DNA from 2 places in the Paenibacillus sp. FSL k6-2145 genome. Region 2 is predicted to be linked to the other one. Evidence: riboswitches for the same ligand, from Rfam matches in the RefSeq annotation. Region 2 holds a riboswitch; the other holds the start of a gene.

Region 1 (10,006 bases), 590 kb from region 2:
AAACGCAACCGGATCACTTACATTCAACATGTTATAAGGCACGATCCCTGTGAGGATCAACGATACAACAATGTAGAGAACAGTACAGATCGCCAGTGACGCAATAATTCCAATCGGCAAATCCCGTTGTGGCCGCTTGACCTCTTCTGCCGCTGTGGAGACCGCATCAAATCCGATGTAAGCAAAGAATACGGTTGCTGCTCCCGCAGTTACGCCTGAGATACCAAAGGGCAAGAATGGTTGCCAGTTTGTTGGCTCTACATAAAAGACACCTACACCAATAAAGATCAGCACGACAATAATCTTAATCGCAACCATAATTCCGTTCGCACGAGCAGCTTCCTTCACTCCTCGGGTAAGCAGGAAAGTAATAATTAACGTTATGACCGCAGCCGTGATGTCAAAATAGGTTCCCTTTTCCGGGCTGAACGCACTCGTAAGCGCATGGGGTAACTCCAGCCCGAATCCGGACAATAACGTTTGGAAATATCCAGACCATCCGCTGGCTACCGCCGCACTCGCGAATCCATACTCCAATATCAGATCCCATCCCAGAATCCAGGCAATCACTTCACCAAAAGCCGTATAACTATACGTGTACGCACTACCCGATGCCGGTATGCTTGAGGCAAATTCCGAGTAACACAATGCCGCGAATGCACATATGATACCTGCCAGCAAAAATGACAGTACAAGGCCAGGGCCAGCATACGTTGCGGCAGCTACACCGGTTTGCACAAAAATCCCGGTACCAATAATAGCTCCTACGCCAAGTGTGGTTAAGTCCAATGGACCAAGCGCCCGTTTCAATGCACTGTTGTTATCGCCCCCGTAGGCAATTGGTTTTTTACGAAATAATGAAGATCGTTGTTCGTTCTCACGCATAGTCATGTTCCTCTCGTCATGAATCTTGAATGTGCAATATGTGCTATGGATGTAGCAGCGATTGGATGGCTTCCCATCTGTTCTATGAAAAAGTCATTTGTTCTATCTTATCGATCACCTATAAAAACCTATCGAATTCTACACGTTATCGCGTTGCTTGGTTAAATTTATTTTTAAGGATCACTTATTTTGTTCTTTTTTCGCGAAAATTATCATGAACTGTTGCACGTGGACAAATATGAAAATCGATTTAAAACAAAACTGCGTATAATTTATATTATGCGCAGTTTTTATGAGCCTTAATTTTCGTGAAAAACAACTTATATCCCTTGTTATCTGAAGTTTAAAAATGAGAGCTCTTTTCGTCTTTTTCCGCTGTCCCTTCCTCCCTTATCCTGTCTAATTCGACGATATGAAGGCATGTAAAAGAGCCACATAGTGTTATGCGGCCCTTTATTTCTTTACTATAGGTAAAGATGTATATAAAAATACGAACTGACTTCATTTCAGGTTTTTATGAAAAAGTAAATTATGAAAAAGAAATTCTCTCCGCGTCCGACATCCGGTACTGGGATAACAAATAATCTTTGCTCTGCATCGCCTCATGACGAATCGCATCCAAATCAACATTCAACAGTTTACCCTCTCGCTTCACAAGTCTACCTGCCACAAATACCGTATCCACATTGGATGGATTGGCAAATTGCACGACAGCGCCGATTGGATCATGAACAGGGAACATATTCAGATCGGTGGTACGAATCATGATCAGATCCGCTTCTTTTCCCGGGGTCAACGTACCCACCTTCTGCTCCAATCCCAATGCTTGTGCACCAGCTGAAGTTGCAAATCTCAGTACTTGGCTGGACTGCAAGTTCAACTCACCAGGCATCTCACCCTGCTGCAGAAGTTGCTCATTCGCTCTGGATCGTTCAGCTTGAAGTGCAAACTTCATCTGCGAGAACATATCTCCGCCTGTGGACGTTACCACATCTACACCAAGTGTAGGGGTTCCCCCATGTTCAAGAAAATAGCCGGTGGCCGGATATCCATGACCCATCATCATTTCAACCTCAGGTGTGACCGACAAGGAAGCACCGCTATCTGCCAGCATTTTGTATTCATCCATGCCCATGGTGTTACCATGAACGATATTCACTCGTGGACTTAACAGCCCCGCTTCGTACAATTGACTAATGGAACGATCCACAGACCCCCAACTGCCAAATCCGGCATGCATGGAACAGATCGCATCCAGCTCTTGTGCTAGTTCGATCTCTTTCACCGTTGTATCCCAATGACTGAATTCCGGACCACGAATGGCAAGCCCATAAGTAAGCAATTGATCCCGTGATGAAAAATAACGTTCTTTGACTCTTCTCACATCATTATTCGAATACGTGAGCTGGCTATCCCGATTCCAGAAGTTCGTCTCACCAGGGACTCCGTGAGCAAATACCGCCCGAATGCCAGCATCCTGAAGTCCACGAATCAGTTCATCCGTATGGTCAGGGGAATACGGCATGCTCCAATCCAACACCGTTGTCACTCCTGCATTAAGCGCTTCCAAGGAACCGAGTAAGTTGGCAATATAACTATCTTCTGGACGGAGCTTGCTTCCCATCGCACCATAATAGAGATTTTGCAAATAGACTGGCAAGGACCAGTTGGTTCCCGCTGTTTTGACCAGTGATTCCCACACATGCCGATGTGTGTCCACCAGCCCAGGCATAATAATCATCGATGAAGCATCAATGATCTCCGCATCTGGAATATCCAGGTCGGGCTGGATCGCCATGATCAGTGAATCCTGAATCAGAACGTCCGCCCTCTTATACTGTCCAATTCGAGCATCCATCGACAACACACAGCCATTTTTCAACAGATAACTTGTCCGCACAAGACACATCTCCCATCTGATTTGGTTTGAAAGACGATCACATCCTGCTTACGAATCTGTACTGCTTCTGACTATTTTTTCGCTAGTATATATACATTATATAGTTATTGTTAGTATTTATCAATTTTGGGATTTGCGTTTCGCCCGAAATCTTCTGACCTTCATCAGATTTCCACACATCTTATCATCACAGTACTTCTGTGTTCTGCTTCGGGTATCATCATAAAACATCCAGCGACAATCCGAATTATCACATATCCGAATCCTGCCGCCTTCTCCCTCTACCAAAGTCGTAGCAAAATCAGCAGCTACCTCAGCCATAACCTGATGCCAACCCGTTTCTACAGCTACCAGTTGGAGTTTCAGTCCCTGATCAATTGTAGTCAATGTTCTTCTCACATGCCCTGCTTCCATAACGCCATTCAACCATTGTTTTTCTATATCCGTTAATGATTCTCCAGAAGACAAGCGGGCTCCAAGAGCCATCAATTCATTCCTGAAATTTCTCATCGACAACTCATCTTCTGGAGATGAAGGGACAGAAGCGTTAAGTTGCCATCGTTCCAGAAAATCTTGCTGCCAGCTCGCCTTCCCTAGTCTGTCCTCCGATCGATCTCCCCCACGCCAGTCGTGATAATCGCTGTTTACAAAATCGGTCCATAACCTGTCCATATATACCTCCGTTTATTGTAACTATCTAATTAAATAAAGAAGGTTACAACTCATCTTTGATGTGTTATATTAAGTGTAACCTCATTGATCAGTTTTAGCTAGTTACATCACAAATCACAATTATACACAAGGAGGAAAAGACAATGACAAAAACAACAGCACTAGATGTATTACTTATTCAAAAGGATGATACTTGGGATCAATGTAATTGGATTGTACCTTTGTCGAAATCCTTGGAGGGTCTTACAGCAGAACAAGCAGCCTGGATTCCACCCTCAGGGGGATTAAGCATCTGGCAGTTGGTTAACCATATGTATTATTACAACCATCGCTTATTATGTCGCATGCAAGGTAAGGAGCCTACCCTTCCTGCTGTAGACTCCAATGAATACACGTTTGGGAATTCCGGAGATCCGACGGATGCAGCTGGATGGAATACACTGCTACAGGGTACAACTCGATTAGCCCAGCAGTTGCGAGATCAATTGGCTGCACTACAAGAGTCAGATCTTGAAGCCGCATATATGGACTCCGAAGAGAAATGGGCACACGAACTAGCTCGCTGGGTACTCCATGATGCGTATCACGCAGGTCAGATCGTGCTCCTTCGCAGACAGCAAGGAAGCTGGAAAATCGTTTTCTAAAAAAAATGCTTGAACTGCTAGCGCTTACAGGAATAAGATGAACTTATTAATGTTACAGCTTGTTCAACACACTATATAATTGAATAGGATCTTCGGGGTAGGGTGCAATTCCCAACCGGCGGTGATGTTCTTCGGAACCAGCCCGCGACTCGCTATTAGTTCTTAACGAAGGACATCTAGCGACTGACTTGGTGTGAATCCAAGGCCGACGGTATAGTCCGGATGAGAGAAGATCAACACATTGACATGCCGTTTATGGGAAGGCCTCTTTCCTGACGCATGTCTTTGGATGAGCCCCCGTTTATTTGGTATATACCAAAACGGGGGCTTTTGTCGATTTTGCCAACTGAAGATTCCGTGTTCTGACGAAGGAGTCCTGAATATGGAAAAGACATCAGCAGCATCACCTGTTTACCGCAAGGAACGAAGTAATACCGGATTCTGGCTTGTAGTTCTCGGCGCCGCCTTATGGGGTGTCGACCCACTCTTCCGCATTATTTTGCTAAACACGATGACATCCACGCAGATTGTACTGGTGGAACACATCATCGTCAGTCTTATTGCCATACCCGTGCTGTGGAAATTTCGGGCTGATCTGAAAAACCTGCGCGCTCGCCACTGGATTGCCGTGATTTTTATTTCATGGGGAGGATCAGCACTCGCAACGGTATTGTTCACCATGGCACTAACACATAACGATCCGAATACGGTGCTTTTATTGCAAAAAATGCAACCACTCTTCGCTATCGTGCTGGCTAAACTATTATTAAAAGAAACGTTGCCTCGTCGCTTCGGTGGATTGTTCTTCATAGCATTAGCAGGAACGTACCTGCTTACATTTGGCTTCACATTGCCATTAGGTAACTGGGACAACTGGATTCATGCTGGAAGCTTGTTATCCCTTGGGGCTGCTGCCTTATGGGGAGGTTCAACCGTTATGGGCCGGTTGATGCTGGGGCAGGCGCGTTATGAAACGGTCACCTCCCTGCGCTTTGTCGTTGCTCTTCCACTCCTGATCTTTATGACGTGGAACGAAGGTGCGGCATGGACATTTCCGTCCGGAACGGGTGAACAGACTGCTGTCATCCTCAACATTCTCGGTCAGGCATTGTTACCAGGTTTGCTCAGTCTTCTGTTGTATTACAAAGGTCTGTCGTCAACCAAAGCGTCTGTTGCAACACTCGCGGAACTTAGCTTCCCGATGGCGGGTGTGTTGGTGAACTGGATCGCTTTCCGTACACTGATTACATGGGAGCAGCTGCTTGGTTTTATCCTGATCTGGGTGGCCCTCTTCGCCATTTCCAGACAGCAGGAAAGATCATCAACTGCGGCCGATGCTGCACCGAAGCTGCGTACAGAGTAAGTGGGTATATCTGAGGTTCACATATAAACAAATAGTCAAATATAAAAAGAAACCATTGCACATCAAATTAGATGAGCAGTGGTTTTTTATTTCCATTACTCAATTTACTCGATATTACTCGATCATTTTCTCAATTTGCAATATGAGCTATTAACCCTGTGCTTTATTTCTATATCTCAAATGCAAATGCCCCTCTTTTCTCTCCTCTCATACCGAATATCAAAATCATCGCGCTAAGTCTCTTCTATGTTTTGTCTTTTATCCAATCCGGTGGTACGATGACATATGGAATAAACAGATGAATTATATTCAGAGAGGAACGATCATGATGTCTTCATTCTCATATAACTCCTACGACGCCGTAGGTTTGGCTGAACTGATCCGATCCCGGGAAGTATCCCCGGTTGAAATGCTGGAAGCGGCGTTTGCACGCCTTGAAGAAGTGAATCCGCAACTTAATGCGGTAATTCGTACATATGAAAATCGCGCACGTGAGGAAGCCGGTTTGGTTCGCCCTGGAGAACAACCTTTTGCCGGTGTGCCCCTGCTCCTGAAAGATATCTCGCAATCCTTGGAAGGCGAATTTCTGACTTCAGGCTCCCGTCTGTTCAGCGAGCATCGGGCATTACGCAATTCCAATTTTGTCACTCGACTCCGTGATGCAGGCTTTATCTTCATAGGACATACCAATACGCCTGAATTTGGTTTGAAAAATATTACCGAGCCCCGGCTTCATGGTCCAACTCGTAATCCATGGAATATCAATCACTCCCCAGGTGGTTCAAGTGGTGGTGCCGCTGCCGCTGTAGCTTCAGGTATTGTTCCTCTTGCCGGAGCCAGTGACGGAGGAGGTTCGATCCGTATCCCGGCTTCCTTTAGCGGATTGTTTGGATTAAAGCCAACCCGCGGGCGCACACCTGTAGGACCGGGAGTTGGTCGTCAATGGCAAGGCGCATCGATTGATTTTGCCCTCTCTCGCTCGGTTCGGGACAGTGCTGCATTGCTTGATACTTTACAAGTCATTCAACCTGAAGCTGCATTCCATGCTCCACTCTTTCCAGGCAGTTACTTGGCAGATATGAGCTATCCACATCAACGCAAACTGAAAATTGCATACACAACGGATTCGCCCGTGGGAACACCTGTCAGCGCAGAAGCCAAAGAGTCTGTATACAAGCTCGTTCGCTGGTTGGAAGATCAAGGTCATCATGTTGAAGAAAAACTGAGTCCAGTCAATGGAGTTCGGTTGATGGAGAACTATTACATGATGAACAGTGGTGAGATGGCCGCGATGATCTCTTCCATGGAACGGTCCATGGGCCGGGCTCTGACCTCCGATGATATGGAGATTGAATCCTGGGTTCTGGCTGAAGCAGGCAAAAAGGTGTCCGCTGCGGAATTTGTACATAGCTTAGCAGAATGGGATGTAGCTGCAGCTCAGATGTCCACCTTATTTGAGCGTTATGACTTCTACGTCACACCTGTTAATGCTTTTCCTGCGCCTAAGATTGGTGAATTAACACCTCATGACGAACAGATCCGTAATCTGATGCGAATCAGTGAATTGGACAAGACCCAGCAGCAGCAACTCATCTATGAAATGTTTGAGCCAAGTCTTACGTATACACCTTTCACCCAGCTTGCGAATTTAACAGGCCAACCTGCGATTAGTGTGCCTCTTCATATGACACCTGAAGGTTTGCCAATGGGCGTTCAAGTGATGGCTACCAAAGGACACGAAGATTGGTTATTACATCTGGCTGCACAGCTTGAACAATCAGACCTCTGGATTGGAATGAAAGGTAATCCACTGTTTCCAGCATAAACGAAATATTTCACCGTTTCTGATGAGTAATCTTTTATCCACCCTATTCTTATTCTTCATATTCACATGCCTGTATCACTTGCTATAGTGCATGAAAGCAATGTCATCTCCGCATACTGAAGTAAAAGACCTCGGAGGAGATAGGGATGAATTCAACGGAATCTCATAAGCAATCTATTCACATTCCTGCCAAGACAGGCTACGCTCTTAAAGTGAAAAAAGGCTCACTGATCCGTATAACTGATCTGGAGGGGCAGCAAGTGGTTGATTTTGTCGCTTATGATGCACAGAATATTAATAATCGGCTTGATCCCGGGGTAACCCTTGATGTCCTGCGCAATTACAGGATTAAACCGGGACAATGTCTATATTCCAACCGTTATGAACCTCTGATTAGCATTGTAAGTGAAACTGCTGGCATACATGATTTTTTTAATTCCGCTTGTCGTCCGGAAATGTATGAGTTCTTGTATGATAAGAAGGATCATCCCAGTTGTTATAATAATCTGAATACTGCTCTTGAACCTTTCGGTATCTCTCCCCCGGATCAACATTATCCTTTCAATCTGTTTATGAATTCCGTAGTAGATGGTGAAGGCAAAATTGATGTTATCGCTCCCGAATCATGTGCAGGGGATTATGTTGAAATGGAAGCTTTGATGGATCTGATCATCGGTTTATCAGCTTGTCCGTGCGAGGAAAGTTCTTGCAATGGCTATCATTGTACACCTGTTCAACTCGATGTGGAGTCGCCTGCCGTTTAAAGTGTTATATCCTCACAGTTTGTTCTAATTCACTCCTTGCGGGAATACGATGACTTGTACCCTTTTTATGTGACTACTGGTACAATTCGTCGAACCCGTTAAGGAGTGAACGTGTTTATGTCTGTACTGTTCAGTTATATTATTCTGGGAATATCATTGTCCGCTCCAATCGGTCCGATTAATGCTGCTCAACTGGACCGTGGAGCTCGACATGGATTCATGCATGCCTGGATTCTAGGACTCGGAGCTATGTTTGCAGACTTGGTGTATATGCTGCTGATTTATTTTGGAGTTGCCCATTTTCTGGACACGCCGTTCATGCGCTCTTTTCTCTGGTCATTTGGCAGTTTTATTCTGATTTACACGGGAGTGGAAACGCTCTCGAAGCTGAAACAGGGGATTCAAGGTACCTCTACTGCGGAAGCGACTGTTCGAAAATCCTTTATTTCCGGCTTTTTAATGGCCCTGTCCAATCCACTGAACATTTTATTTTGGCTTGGGATCTATGGCTCTATTCTCGCGACAACTGTGAAGCACACGGACATGGCTCATTTGCTGCTCTACAGCTCAGGCATATTCATTGGTATCCTGGTGTGGGATGTCATTATGGCTGGAATGGCCAGTCGATTCCACAAACATAGCAGTGAAAATGTATTACGCTGGATCTCCATCATTTCGGGAATCTGCCTGATCGGATTTGGTTTGTATTTTGGGTACGAAGCTGTACGTTCCATTTTTTTCTGACAATAAAATCAGACTGGACAGTCACCCAACTTCCCCCACATTAATACTGTAACGGTATCATGTGGAATGGAGTTGGGAATCAATGGCGGAGCTGTATAGTGCCGACGAAATAAACACCTTGTTTGAGCGTCTTCCATCTTGGCAGCAGGACGCTTATTCGCAATTTGGTAAAATGATCGCCGACGAAGATAATACGTATCCATGTGTACCTGGACGAATGGGGTTTCTGTCAGGACATTTGAGGTACGGCTTTACGTGTGACCCACGATCTGAACATGCTGCCGAAGATATGGCCGATCTGCTTAGACAATATGGTCCTGTCTCCAGAGACACCGGTCATTACGCTTCCATGGTTGTGATCTGTGAGACGCCAAGTGATCTGAAAGATCATACAACGGTAGAGCAATATCAGACGTTATTCTGGCAAATGCTTAATCGGGTAAGTTCACACGATACCGAGCCGTGGCCGGAACATATTTCAACCGATCCTCATGATTCATCATGGGAGTTTTGCTTTGGCGGAGAGCCTTACTTTTGTTTCTGTGCAACTCCTGCACATGAACTCCGAGCCAGCCGGCATTTTCCTTATCTCATGTTTGCCTTTCAACCACGTTGGGTATTCGAATCCATTAATGACAACACCCCTCTTGGCCGTAAAATGAAAACCTTGATTCGCAAACGTCTCGCTGCGTATGATGCTGTCCCTGCTCACCCTTCGCTGATGTGGTATGGTCAGCAGGATAATCTGGAATGGAAACAGTATTTTCTGCCTGATGATGAGCAGACACCTTCCAAATGTCCCTTCATGCGGATGAAGCAAGCCCTAGGCAAGTTGACGAAATAATTTTAAAGCACTCATTAATTCGTTGTGCAACTTCCACGAAAGTTGCTGAAACTTGCTTATGGTTTGGATGGTGCTGACTGCGGTGGTTTCGAGCCACGTACCTTATGAACAACATATGTGATAATCCCAAGGAACACCACAAGTCCCACACTTGCCAGCAGACCTGTTCTGCTGGCTTTTTCCATCGCTGTCCCGGCCACAGCAGCCACAATGAATACTATGGCAATCCATACTTTGATGCGATTCCACTTCACGGGCTTCATTTTCTTAATGTACGTGATGCAGATGAGCAGCCATGTATACATTAATACCAGACTACCTGCTGTCGTCACATATTCAAACAAACTCTTGGGCATCCATAATGC
Region 2 (10,006 bases):
CGTATGACAAGACTCACTGGTACGAAGGGGCGCTGATCGGTGGTTCACTGCTCGGGACGGTGGCGGATTTCTGGCACTGGAAAATGCATGGGGTGCTGCTGCTCAGTCCAATCGTTGGTTTGTTCTGTGGGGTGTTCATCGGTCTGCTGGCCGCAGCGCTCACTGAGGTGCTTAATGTACTGCCCGTACTAGCCAAACGATTGGGCATGAAACCTTATTTGTTTGGATTACTGCTCGCCATGATTTTGGGCAAAATGACAGGTTCCCTGTTTGATTTTTTCATATATCAGCGGTAACTCGTGGCCATAGGAGGATGGAAGATGGATGAACAAACAGAGCACACAGGCCAGGAAAATAGTGAAGGTATAACGGAAGAGATGTTACACAAGTCTGCTTATGAGATTCAGAAGGAAGAAGAGGAGAAAGCGTACAGTAAGAAAAAACAAAATGAGATGTCCGACAGCATTGAGGAATCCGTGCAATATTGGCAGGAAAACGATGATATCTCCCCACGCATGAGTGAGAATAGATATACACTGCAACAGGTCCTGGGGCTTGGAGAATCGTTCGACGTGAATATGAGGGAAATGGTCCTGGGTGGCAAGCACGTTGGATTGCTGATGATCACCGGCTTCGCCAAGGATGAGATTTTGCTTGAAGTGTTGAAAAGACTCACCTATCTCACGCCGGATGACGTGTCCGGACATGCACTCAAATCTTATTTTGAATGTTACATTCCCCATATTCAGGTGGAAAAAGTCGAGAAGATGAGTGCGGTCATCAACAAGGTTCTTACCGGTATGAGTGCAATGTTCGTTGAAGGGGACCGCTCGGTCTTAATTATGGATACCCGGAGTTATCCGGTACGTTCACCCGAAGAACCTTCATTGGAAAGGGTAGTCCGGGGTTCCAGAGACGGCTTTACCGAAACACTCCTGACCAATGTAACCTTGGTCCGCCGTAGAATTCGCGACCCAGGACTGAAATTTGAGATCATGCAGGTGGGGCGGAGAACACAAACCGATGTCTGCGTGGTGTACATTGACGATATTGTGGATAAAGTGCAGGTGGATTCCGTTCGTGAAAAAATTCAGCGAGTTGATATTGATGGTATTCCCTCCGCCGATAAACAGCTGGAAGAAGCGATTATCAACAAGGGTTGGAATCCGTTTCCACTCGTCCGGTATTCCGAACGACCGGATGTTACAGCTTCCCATTTGCTGGAAGGACGTGTTGTCATTTTCGTAGACACTTCCCCCAGTGTGATGATTCTGCCTACGACCTTCTTCGACCTGTGTGAGCATGCGGAGGAGAATAGACAGACGGCCTTGATGGGGACGTATTTACGATGGGTGCGTTTTGCAGGGATTCTCATATCCTTGTTTTTGCTTCCACTATGGCTTCTCATGGTTATTGATCCTTCAATTAAACCGATGGGACTCGACTTCATTGGTCCGCAGGAAAATGTAAAGCTTCCGTTAATTCTACAGTTTCTACTGATCGAACTGGGCGTCGATTTATTACGGATGGCAGCGGTTCATACGCCTACACCTCTGGCATCGGCCATGGGTTTGATCGCGGCGATTTTAGTTGGGGATATCGCCGTCAAAACAGGATATTTTGTCAATGAGGTTGTACTCTATATGGCGATCGCAGCCATCGGAATGTTTGCCACGCCGAGTTACGAGCTTGGACTTGCCAACAGGCTAGTCAGGTTGGTTCTGTTAGTCGCTGTTGCAATATTCAAGGTTCCGGGATTGGTGGTGGGCAGTACATTGCTCATATTGGCGCTCACCATTCACCGGTCGTACAATTCTTCGTATCTCTGGCCTTTTATACCGTTTAATGCAAAGGCCCTGGGCAACTTTTTATTCCGGCTTCCGTTGCTAGAAAATAAAAAACGTCCATCATTCAACAAAACCCGTGACAACACCAAAATGTCTGATGATCCAGACGGTGAACTGCGAAAAAGTAAAAAACACAAATGATCTTCCGAAAAATCCATTCATCTCGCTGCCTAATTTGATATACTGGTGTAAAATCATTGGAATAGCAACTGTTCCAGTATATAAAAAAGTGAGGAATGCAGATTATGTATTTACATGGTACAAGTAAAATAAACGCGCAAGGGCATCTGGAGATTGGCGGAGTTGATGCAACAGATCTGAAAGAACAATTTGGAACTCCCCTGTACGTTGTGGACGAGCAATTGGTTCGCGAGCGTTGCAGAGAGTACATGGAAGCATTCCGTGCTTCCGGATTGGGCTTCCAAGTTGCATACGCAAGTAAAGCATTCTGTGTAATGGCGATGTGTGCCCTTGCAGCTGAAGAAGGACTTTCCCTGGATGTTGTATCTGACGGTGAACTGTTTACTGCACTGCAAGCAGGATTCCCGGCTGAGCGCATTCATTTCCACGGTAACAACAAAACGCTGGAAGAGATCGAAATGGCTCTTGATGCGGAGATCGGATGCTTTGTTGTTGATAACTTCAATGAACTGCATCTGTTGCAGGCTGTAGCAGCGGACAAAAATCGTAAAGTAAACATTTTGCTTCGTGTGACGCCTGGTGTTGAGGCCCATACGCATGAATATATTTCCACAGGTCAAACGGATTCCAAATTTGGATTCGATATCGGAAATGGTACAGCATTTGAAGCGATTGACTTGGCTTCCAAGCAGTCTAACCTGGTATTGCTCGGTGTGCATTCCCACATCGGTTCCCAGATCTTCGAAGTTGAAGGCTTCCAGATGGCTGTTCAACGTGTTGCTGAATTTGCAGCAAGTGTATATGAGCGTCTTAATGTTGCTTTCAAAGTGGTTAACCTTGGTGGTGGATTCGGAATCCGTTATATCGATGGAGATACACCGCTTGAAGTTGCGCAATACGTGAAGGCTATTACAGACGCAGTTAAAAATCATTTTGCTCAAATCGGCTATGCCGTACCTGAGATCTGGGTTGAGCCAGGCCGCAGTATCGTGGGTGAAGCGGGAACAACGCTGTATACTGTTGGAACAAGCAAAGACATCCCAGGCGTGCGTAAATACGTTGCCGTTGATGGTGGTATGACCGATAACCCACGTCCTGCTTTGTATGAATCCAAGTACGAAGCTGTGCTTGCCAACCGTGCGAATGAGGCTGCTCAGGAAACGGTATCTGTTGCGGGTAAATGCTGCGAGAGTGGCGATATGTTGATCTGGGATCTGGACCTGCCAAAAGTGGAGAGCGGCGATCTGCTCGCTGTAGCTTGTACAGGTGCATATAACTACTCCATGGCGAGCAACTACAACCGTATTCGTCGTCCGGCTGTTGTGTTTGTCAAAGACGGTCAAGGAGATGTCGTAGTACGCCGTGAGACGTATCAAGATATCATTCAGAATGACCTGGTACCAGCGCGCATTGGCAAACAGCCAGTTACTCGCTAATTCGTCAAAAGGCGTTTCTGCATTATTCAAGATATAGGGATTTTGCAGTTGAAGCAGATGAAAAGGGAACTTCCTTTTTCGTCTGCTTTTTGCGTATTTGAGCTAAATCACGAAAAAAGTTGCCGTTTTTTTTGCGATCCAGACATTTTCGGTGTACACTAAGAAAAGTGCTGTAATGCTTGGCCCAGGGTCATGCGTTCTGGCACCATTAACGATGGTCAATACGAAAGGAGTCATTTACATATGGCGAAACAAGCGAAAATTAAATTGGCAAACGGCGGAGAAGTTCTGATCGATCTGTTCGATCAAGAAGCTCCAAACACTGTAGCAAACTTTGAGAAACTGGCTAACTCCGGTTTCTACAATGGTCTTACATTCCACCGCGTTATCCCGGGCTTTGTAGCTCAAGGCGGATGCCCTAACGGTAGCGGTGCAGGTGGCCCAGGTTACACAATCAACTGTGAAATTAACCCGAATAAACATGAGCGCGGAACACTTGCTATGGCACATGCTGGCCGTAACACAGGTGGAAGCCAGTTCTACATCTGCTACCAACCGCAACCACATTTGGATGGACAACATACTGTATTCGGTAAAGTAACTAAAGGTATGGAGTTTGTGGACGCTTTAGAAGGTAAAGACAAAATGGAAACTGTTGAAGTTGTAGAAGCTTAATACCTTCACCTTAACTGGATCCAAACATGAAGTGCTTCTTTTATAGAAGCACTTTTTTTATTTTTTACATACTTGAAATCGATGATTAGAAAGGATGAATAAAACCTTGGATATGGTTACTCAGCTAAGCTTGTTAAAACAAATTTATAGTGAGCGCACGTTGTGGGATGAAGAACTTCAGGCATCGCGCCATGTTGTTCCGGATAGTCTATCGGTAAAGGATCGAGAAGCGATTGAGGCAGCCGGGCATGAACCGAATCGATTTGTACGTCCGCAACATGATGAAACGATTACTGAGCTGAAAAAAGTTGCGAATCACTGGACGATCAATGATGCAGCGCAGGCCTTTGTATCCTCTTTGTGGTCAGCACCCATGATCTGGCGCTCGTTGCTTACGGGCAAGCTTATTGCGAGCAGTATGCCAAGTCATGAACATACGCCATATCCATCTTCAAACACTTGTAAGATCTGCGGATTAAGTGTAGATCAAGCAACCGACACAACGCTGCAATGGTATTGGCGGATGACCAATGGAACCCCGTTGGACGGTGATCCTTTTGGATATGTGTTGGCACTTCGAGAGCTGGCTGCCGCGAAGGAGCTTCCAATACCCAATGAGTACGACCGCTGGACATTCCGTGCGGTGTTAACGGTGCTGCGCGAATTACCTCCCAGAACACGTTACAGCAAGGCAGCAGTAGCGCTCAAGAAGGAACGTCTTTTGCCTACACAGAAGGAATATGCCTACCGTGATTTGCTTGAGACGTTAGCTCTGATTGGCATATTGGATACGCCTGAACATCCTGGAATGATTACGAAATTCACCTCTTACATACAGCGTGACGCACGCCCCAATGTGCGGGTTGAAGTGCAGGCCCCTCTGGCGTGGTGGGACTCATCTGTCGGAATCAATGAGAACAACCTGAACAAGATATTTCATGATTTTGATCTGAATAATATATCTCTTGCGGATAAGCCTGATGAGAGTCCAGCTGTAAAGGACACGATCTTAGGAGCATTGGAGAAGAAGAGAAGTGTTCGCGGAAAAGTACCAAAGGCATCTCCTGATGCAGGTACCGGGGAGGTACAGTCTGGAGATGTGTATGCTGTTCGGGTCCGGGAAGGTGTATGGGTGACAGTATACTGTCATGAAGTCAGAGACAAGCGTGTCATCGTTGAATATTTGGATGGTGTCTTTCCAGAGATGCCGGGAAAAGCAGATTTGCATGGAACGTTTCGACCGAGAGCGAATGGACGCTGGAAATGCTCGGCTATTGCGATTGATTCCACAAGTTGGGTCAGAAGGGTGGCAAGAGAGTTCCCGCTTCCGACTTCGCCCCTGCAAGAACCTGATCGCACTCCATTCCATAATGCCAAAGAATTAAAGCATATGGCGAGCTGGTGTTTTCCTGATATGTAGAATGCTGCGATGGATGTGAAATGTGCCTCCAAACAAAAACCGTACCTCCTTGAGAGGAAGCGGTTTTTTGTTGTTTCTTAGCTTATTAAAAGTTAGTATGTGACAAAAAGGAACAAAAAACAATTGATTTTTTGGCATTAAAGTGCTAACATCCAAGTAATAACGAAAGCAATCCTTCAGGGCAGGGTGCAATTCCCTACCGGCGGTGATGCAGGAAGTGTAAGGACACATGTCCAGCACTTGATGCAAAGTCCGTGACCTGTCTGCCTGTGGCAGATGGCTGATCTGGTGTAATTCCAGAACCGACAGTATAGTCTGGATGGGAGAAGGAGAGGTGCAGACCTAACAGGTTTGCATTCAGCAGGAGTATTGCTGTACAGTCTAGATTGGTAATGTCTTGCACTGTGCAGGGAAGATCCGGTTACGCCGGACAGTTCCATACATATGCCACACTATAAAAGCTCTTTACCTGTAATTGATGTTCATTAAGGTATGTGTCTATTTTCACTTGCCCGAAATGAAGTTTTGGGCAAAGTGTTGGCGTGCTGTATCCATTTCACTCCTGCTGGTGACATTTGTCTCTCATCATCCCCATCGAACTGATTGTTCGACGGGGATTTTTTAATAAAAAAGACTTTAAACCGCGGGGTGAACGGATTTGGAAATGATCAATGATGAATTTTATATGGCACTGGCATTGGATATGGCGGAACGAGCACAAGGACAGACGGGGATTAATCCGGTCGTTGGATGTGTAGTTGTGAAAGAAGGTCGTATTGTAGGTCTGGGGAGCCATCTGAAACGTGGAACCGGTCATGCGGAGGTGCATGCCCTTAACATGGCAGGCAGCGATGCAGAAGGAAGTACGGTATACGTTACACTTGAGCCCTGTAGTCATTATGGCAAGACGCCACCTTGTAGTGAACGCCTGATTCATGAAAAGGTAAAACGTGTTGTCGTATGTTGTGAAGATCCAAATCCGCAAGTATCCGGCAGAGGCATCAGCATGCTTCGTCAACAAGGCATTGAAGTTGAAGTTGGCGTACTGCGTGAGCGTGGAAGACGCATGAATGAAAAATTCATTAAATTTATAACAACGGGTCTACCTTTTGTGACACTGAAAACGGCTACTACTTTGGATGGCAAAATTGCTACTCGCAGCGGAGACAGCAAGTGGATCTCCAACGAGCCCGCTCGTGAGATTGTGCATGCCCTTCGTCATCGTCACCAGGGAATTATGGTTGGCGTCGACACAGTGATTGCCGATAATCCGGAACTTACAACCCGTTTACAAGTGGAAGGCATTAGTCCGGTGCGCATTGTGGTGGATTCCAAGTTGCGTCTTCCCGTAGGTGCCAAAATGGTTAAGGATGGTCTTGCTCCAACATGGGTTCTCACCACAGACGAAGCCAGTCCTGAAGCTGCTGAACGTTTGGAAGCTTACGGTGTTGAGATTATACGCTGTGGTCCTGGACCACGTGTGGATCTGTTAAGCGGACTTAGCAAGTTGGGTGAGCGTGAGATTGGTTCGATTTTGCTTGAAGGTGGGGGCACTCTGAATGGAGCCATGCTGGAGGCACGGTTGGTCGATCGACTGCTCATGTTTATCGCTCCGAAGATTGTAGGCGGTTATGATACACCTGGAAGCTTCCGCTTCGAAGGTGTGGAACGTATGAATCAGGCGATTCAATTGAATCAGTTGGAGATCGAAAAAGTTGGAGATAATATCAGCATTGGCGGTATTCCGGTGTGGCCTGAATAAATAAATGAATTTTAAAGAAACAAGTTAGACTCTTTATAAATTGAACAAGGGAGGCGGCAGCATGTTTACCGGTTTGGTGGAAGAAGTCGGTCAGATCCGGCGTATTGGTCGGAAAGGCGAAGCGATGGTCCTGAATATCGGAGCTTCCGCCATCATGGACGATCTGAAGATTGGTGATAGTGTAGCAGTGAACGGCGTGTGCTTAACTGCGACAACGCTCGAAGGTGGAGGTTTTACCGCCGATGTAATGCCTGAAACCTATCGCCATACCAATCTCAGTCAGCTGCAATCTGGCAGTAAAGTTAATCTGGAGCGGGCCATGCAATCCGGCGGGCGTTTTGGCGGACATATCGTTCAGGGCCATGTCGATGGTACCGGAGTGATTGGCAGTATAACACGTGATCAGAATGCGATTGTGTTTGAGATCAAACCTGATGATCACCAGTTGTTCAAATATCTGATTCCCAAAGGATCGGTTACACTGGATGGCATTAGCTTGACCGTTGTCCATACATCGGATACCGCATTCACGGTTTCCATAATCCCGCATACCATTGGTGAAACTGTACTAAATGTGAAAAAGACAGGGGATACCATTAATATCGAATGCGATATTTTGGGCAAATATGTGGATCATCTGCTCCAGTATGGGAGAGGACATCGAGAGACGGGTGCTGGCAAGCCGCGCAGTATCAGTGAAGATTTTCTCTCCAATCACGGATTTGCATAAATAGAAACAGAAATAAACTGGAGGTGGACCCATGTCAGAACAATCCATTTTGGATACGATAGAAGAAGCTATATATGATCTCATGCGTGGTAAACCCGTCATTGTTGTGGATGATGAAGATCGGGAGAATGAAGGCGATTTTATCGCTTTGGCCGAAAAGGCGACACCTGAAGTCATTAATTTCATGATTACTGAAGGTAGAGGTCTGGTCTGTGTTCCGATTACACAACAACGTGCGGACGAACTGAATCTGAAACCGATGGTTCAACAAAATACGGATTTCCATGGAACAGCCTTCACCGTCTCTGTGGACCACAAAGATACGACAACAGGTATCTCGGCACATGAACGCTCTATTACCGTGAAAGGTCTGATTGATCCTGAAGCGAAAGCTGGGGACTTCCGTAAGCCTGGTCACATGTTCCCGCTGATTGCAAAAGATGGCGGTGTACTTCGTCGTGCTGGGCATACAGAAGCGGCGGTAGATTTGGCCATTATGTGTGGTTCATATCCCGCAGGCGTGATCTGTGAAGTGATTAAGGAAGATGGCACAATGGCCAGACTTCCGGATCTGCAGGAGATTGCCCGCAAACATGATCTGAAGCTGATCAGTATTCAGGACATGATTCGTTACCGTAACGAAAAAGAGCAGCTGGTCCAACGTGAAGTGGCTGTACGTATGCCAACGGACTTTGGCGAGTTTCAAGCGGTGGCTTATACAAACGCTGTGGACAACAAGGAGCATGTGGCTTTGGTCAAAGGTGAAATAGATGGTTCCAAACCCGTACTTGTACGTGTGCACTCTGAATGTTTGACTGGTGATGTATTCCATTCCCATCGTTGTGACTGTGGTCCTCAGTTTGATGCGGCACTCAAACAGATTAACGAGGAAGGCAACGGCGTACTGCTCTATATGAGACAGGAAGGCCGGGGCATTGGGCTAATCAACAAACTCAAAGCCTATAAGCTGCAAGAGGAAGGTCTGGATACGGTGGATGCAAACCTGAAGCTGGGATTTGCTGCCGACTTGCGTGATTACGGGATTGGCGCTCAAATTCTGAAAGACCTTGGGGTTCGTCAGATCAGACTGTTAACTAACAATCCTCGTAAAATTAAAGGCCTTGAAGGATACGGACTTGAAGTTGTAGAGCGTGTTGCGATCCAGATGGAAGAGAACGAGGACAATACGGTTTATCTTCATACAAAGCAAGCAAAGCTGGGGCATATGCTCAAGTTTGATGATATCGAACAAAACGAACAGTAAATATATTTTAGATGAATAACGTTCACCATGTAATTTATGGAAGAGATTAATTAGGATTTCCGTTACTTACATTACATTATACCGTTAGGGAGATGACTTGAATGCCACAATTTTTTGAAGGACATTTAGTATCAGAAGGATCACGTTATGGAGTTGTCGTTGGACGTTTCAACGAATTCATCACCAGTAAATTACTTAGCGCGGCGCTTGATGCATTCAAACGTCACGGCGTGCAGGATGATGAAGTGGATGTAGCCTGGGTTCCAGGAGCGTTCGAAATCCCTCTGATTGCGCAGAAAATGGCGGAGAGCGGCAAGTATGATGCGGTGATTACCCTGGGAACTGTAATTCGTGGATCCACTACGCATTACGATTATGTGTGCAACGAGATGGCTAAAGGGGTAGCAGCAATTAATCTGAAAACTGGCGTGCCTACAATCTTTGGATTGGTTACGACAGAAAATATTGAACAAGCGATTGAACGTGCCGGAACCAAAGCGGGTAACAAAGGTTGGGATGCAGCTACGGCGGCAATTGAGATGGCAAACTTGACGAAACAGCTAAAATAGTGCTTATTTAATAGTAGTGCCCTGCTTTGCGCAGACGAACACGGGAAACCGGATTCGGACGGCTTAGCAGGGTTTTGTATTTTTCTGGCGGGAGGATTCGTCTAGTGACGGTAGTTACATACAAACTGGAGACTTTTGAAGGGCCTTTGGATCTGCTGCTTC

The links. Region 2 has a riboswitch for FMN ahead of ribD (bifunctional diaminohydroxyphosphoribosylaminopyrimidine deaminase/5-amino-6-(5-phosphoribosylamino)uracil reductase RibD). Riboswitches for the same ligand answer to the same signal wherever they lie in the genome.
Region 1: it holds a riboswitch for FMN, as region 2 does, so the genes downstream of both, NZ043_RS26840 (DMT family transporter) here and ribD (bifunctional diaminohydroxyphosphoribosylaminopyrimidine deaminase/5-amino-6-(5-phosphoribosylamino)uracil reductase RibD) in region 2, are expected to answer to the same signal.

The regions. Positions count from the first base shown of each region.
Region 1 is NZ_CP150267.1:6,103,885-6,113,890, forward strand. Features, by position in the region: gene NZ043_RS26820 (amino acid permease) at 1-885, opposite strand, end outside; gene NZ043_RS26825 (amidohydrolase family protein) at 1,415-2,794, opposite strand; gene NZ043_RS26830 (CGNR zinc finger domain-containing protein) at 2,906-3,457, opposite strand; gene NZ043_RS26835 (DinB family protein) at 3,601-4,101, shown strand; FMN riboswitch at 4,186-4,339, shown strand; gene NZ043_RS26840 (DMT family transporter) at 4,484-5,464, shown strand; gene NZ043_RS26845 (amidase) at 5,793-7,289, shown strand; gene NZ043_RS26850 (urea carboxylase-associated family protein) at 7,436-8,053, shown strand; gene NZ043_RS26855 (LysE family translocator) at 8,171-8,797, shown strand; gene NZ043_RS26860 (YqcI/YcgG family protein) at 8,880-9,641, shown strand; gene NZ043_RS26865 (amino acid permease) at 9,698-10,006, opposite strand, start outside.
Region 2 is NZ_CP150267.1:6,691,484-6,701,489, reverse strand. Features, by position in the region: gene NZ043_RS29650 (stage V sporulation protein AB) at 1-296, shown strand, start outside; gene NZ043_RS29645 (spore germination protein) at 321-1,988, shown strand; gene lysA (diaminopimelate decarboxylase) at 2,093-3,424, shown strand; gene NZ043_RS29635 (peptidylprolyl isomerase) at 3,668-4,099, shown strand; gene NZ043_RS29630 (hypothetical protein) at 4,212-5,519, shown strand; FMN riboswitch at 5,688-5,854, shown strand; gene ribD (bifunctional diaminohydroxyphosphoribosylaminopyrimidine deaminase/5-amino-6-(5-phosphoribosylamino)uracil reductase RibD) at 6,178-7,281, shown strand; gene ribE (riboflavin synthase) at 7,343-8,011, shown strand; gene NZ043_RS29615 (bifunctional 3,4-dihydroxy-2-butanone-4-phosphate synthase/GTP cyclohydrolase II) at 8,043-9,275, shown strand; gene ribE (6,7-dimethyl-8-ribityllumazine synthase) at 9,377-9,844, shown strand; gene NZ043_RS29605 (segregation/condensation protein A) at 9,949-10,006, shown strand, end outside.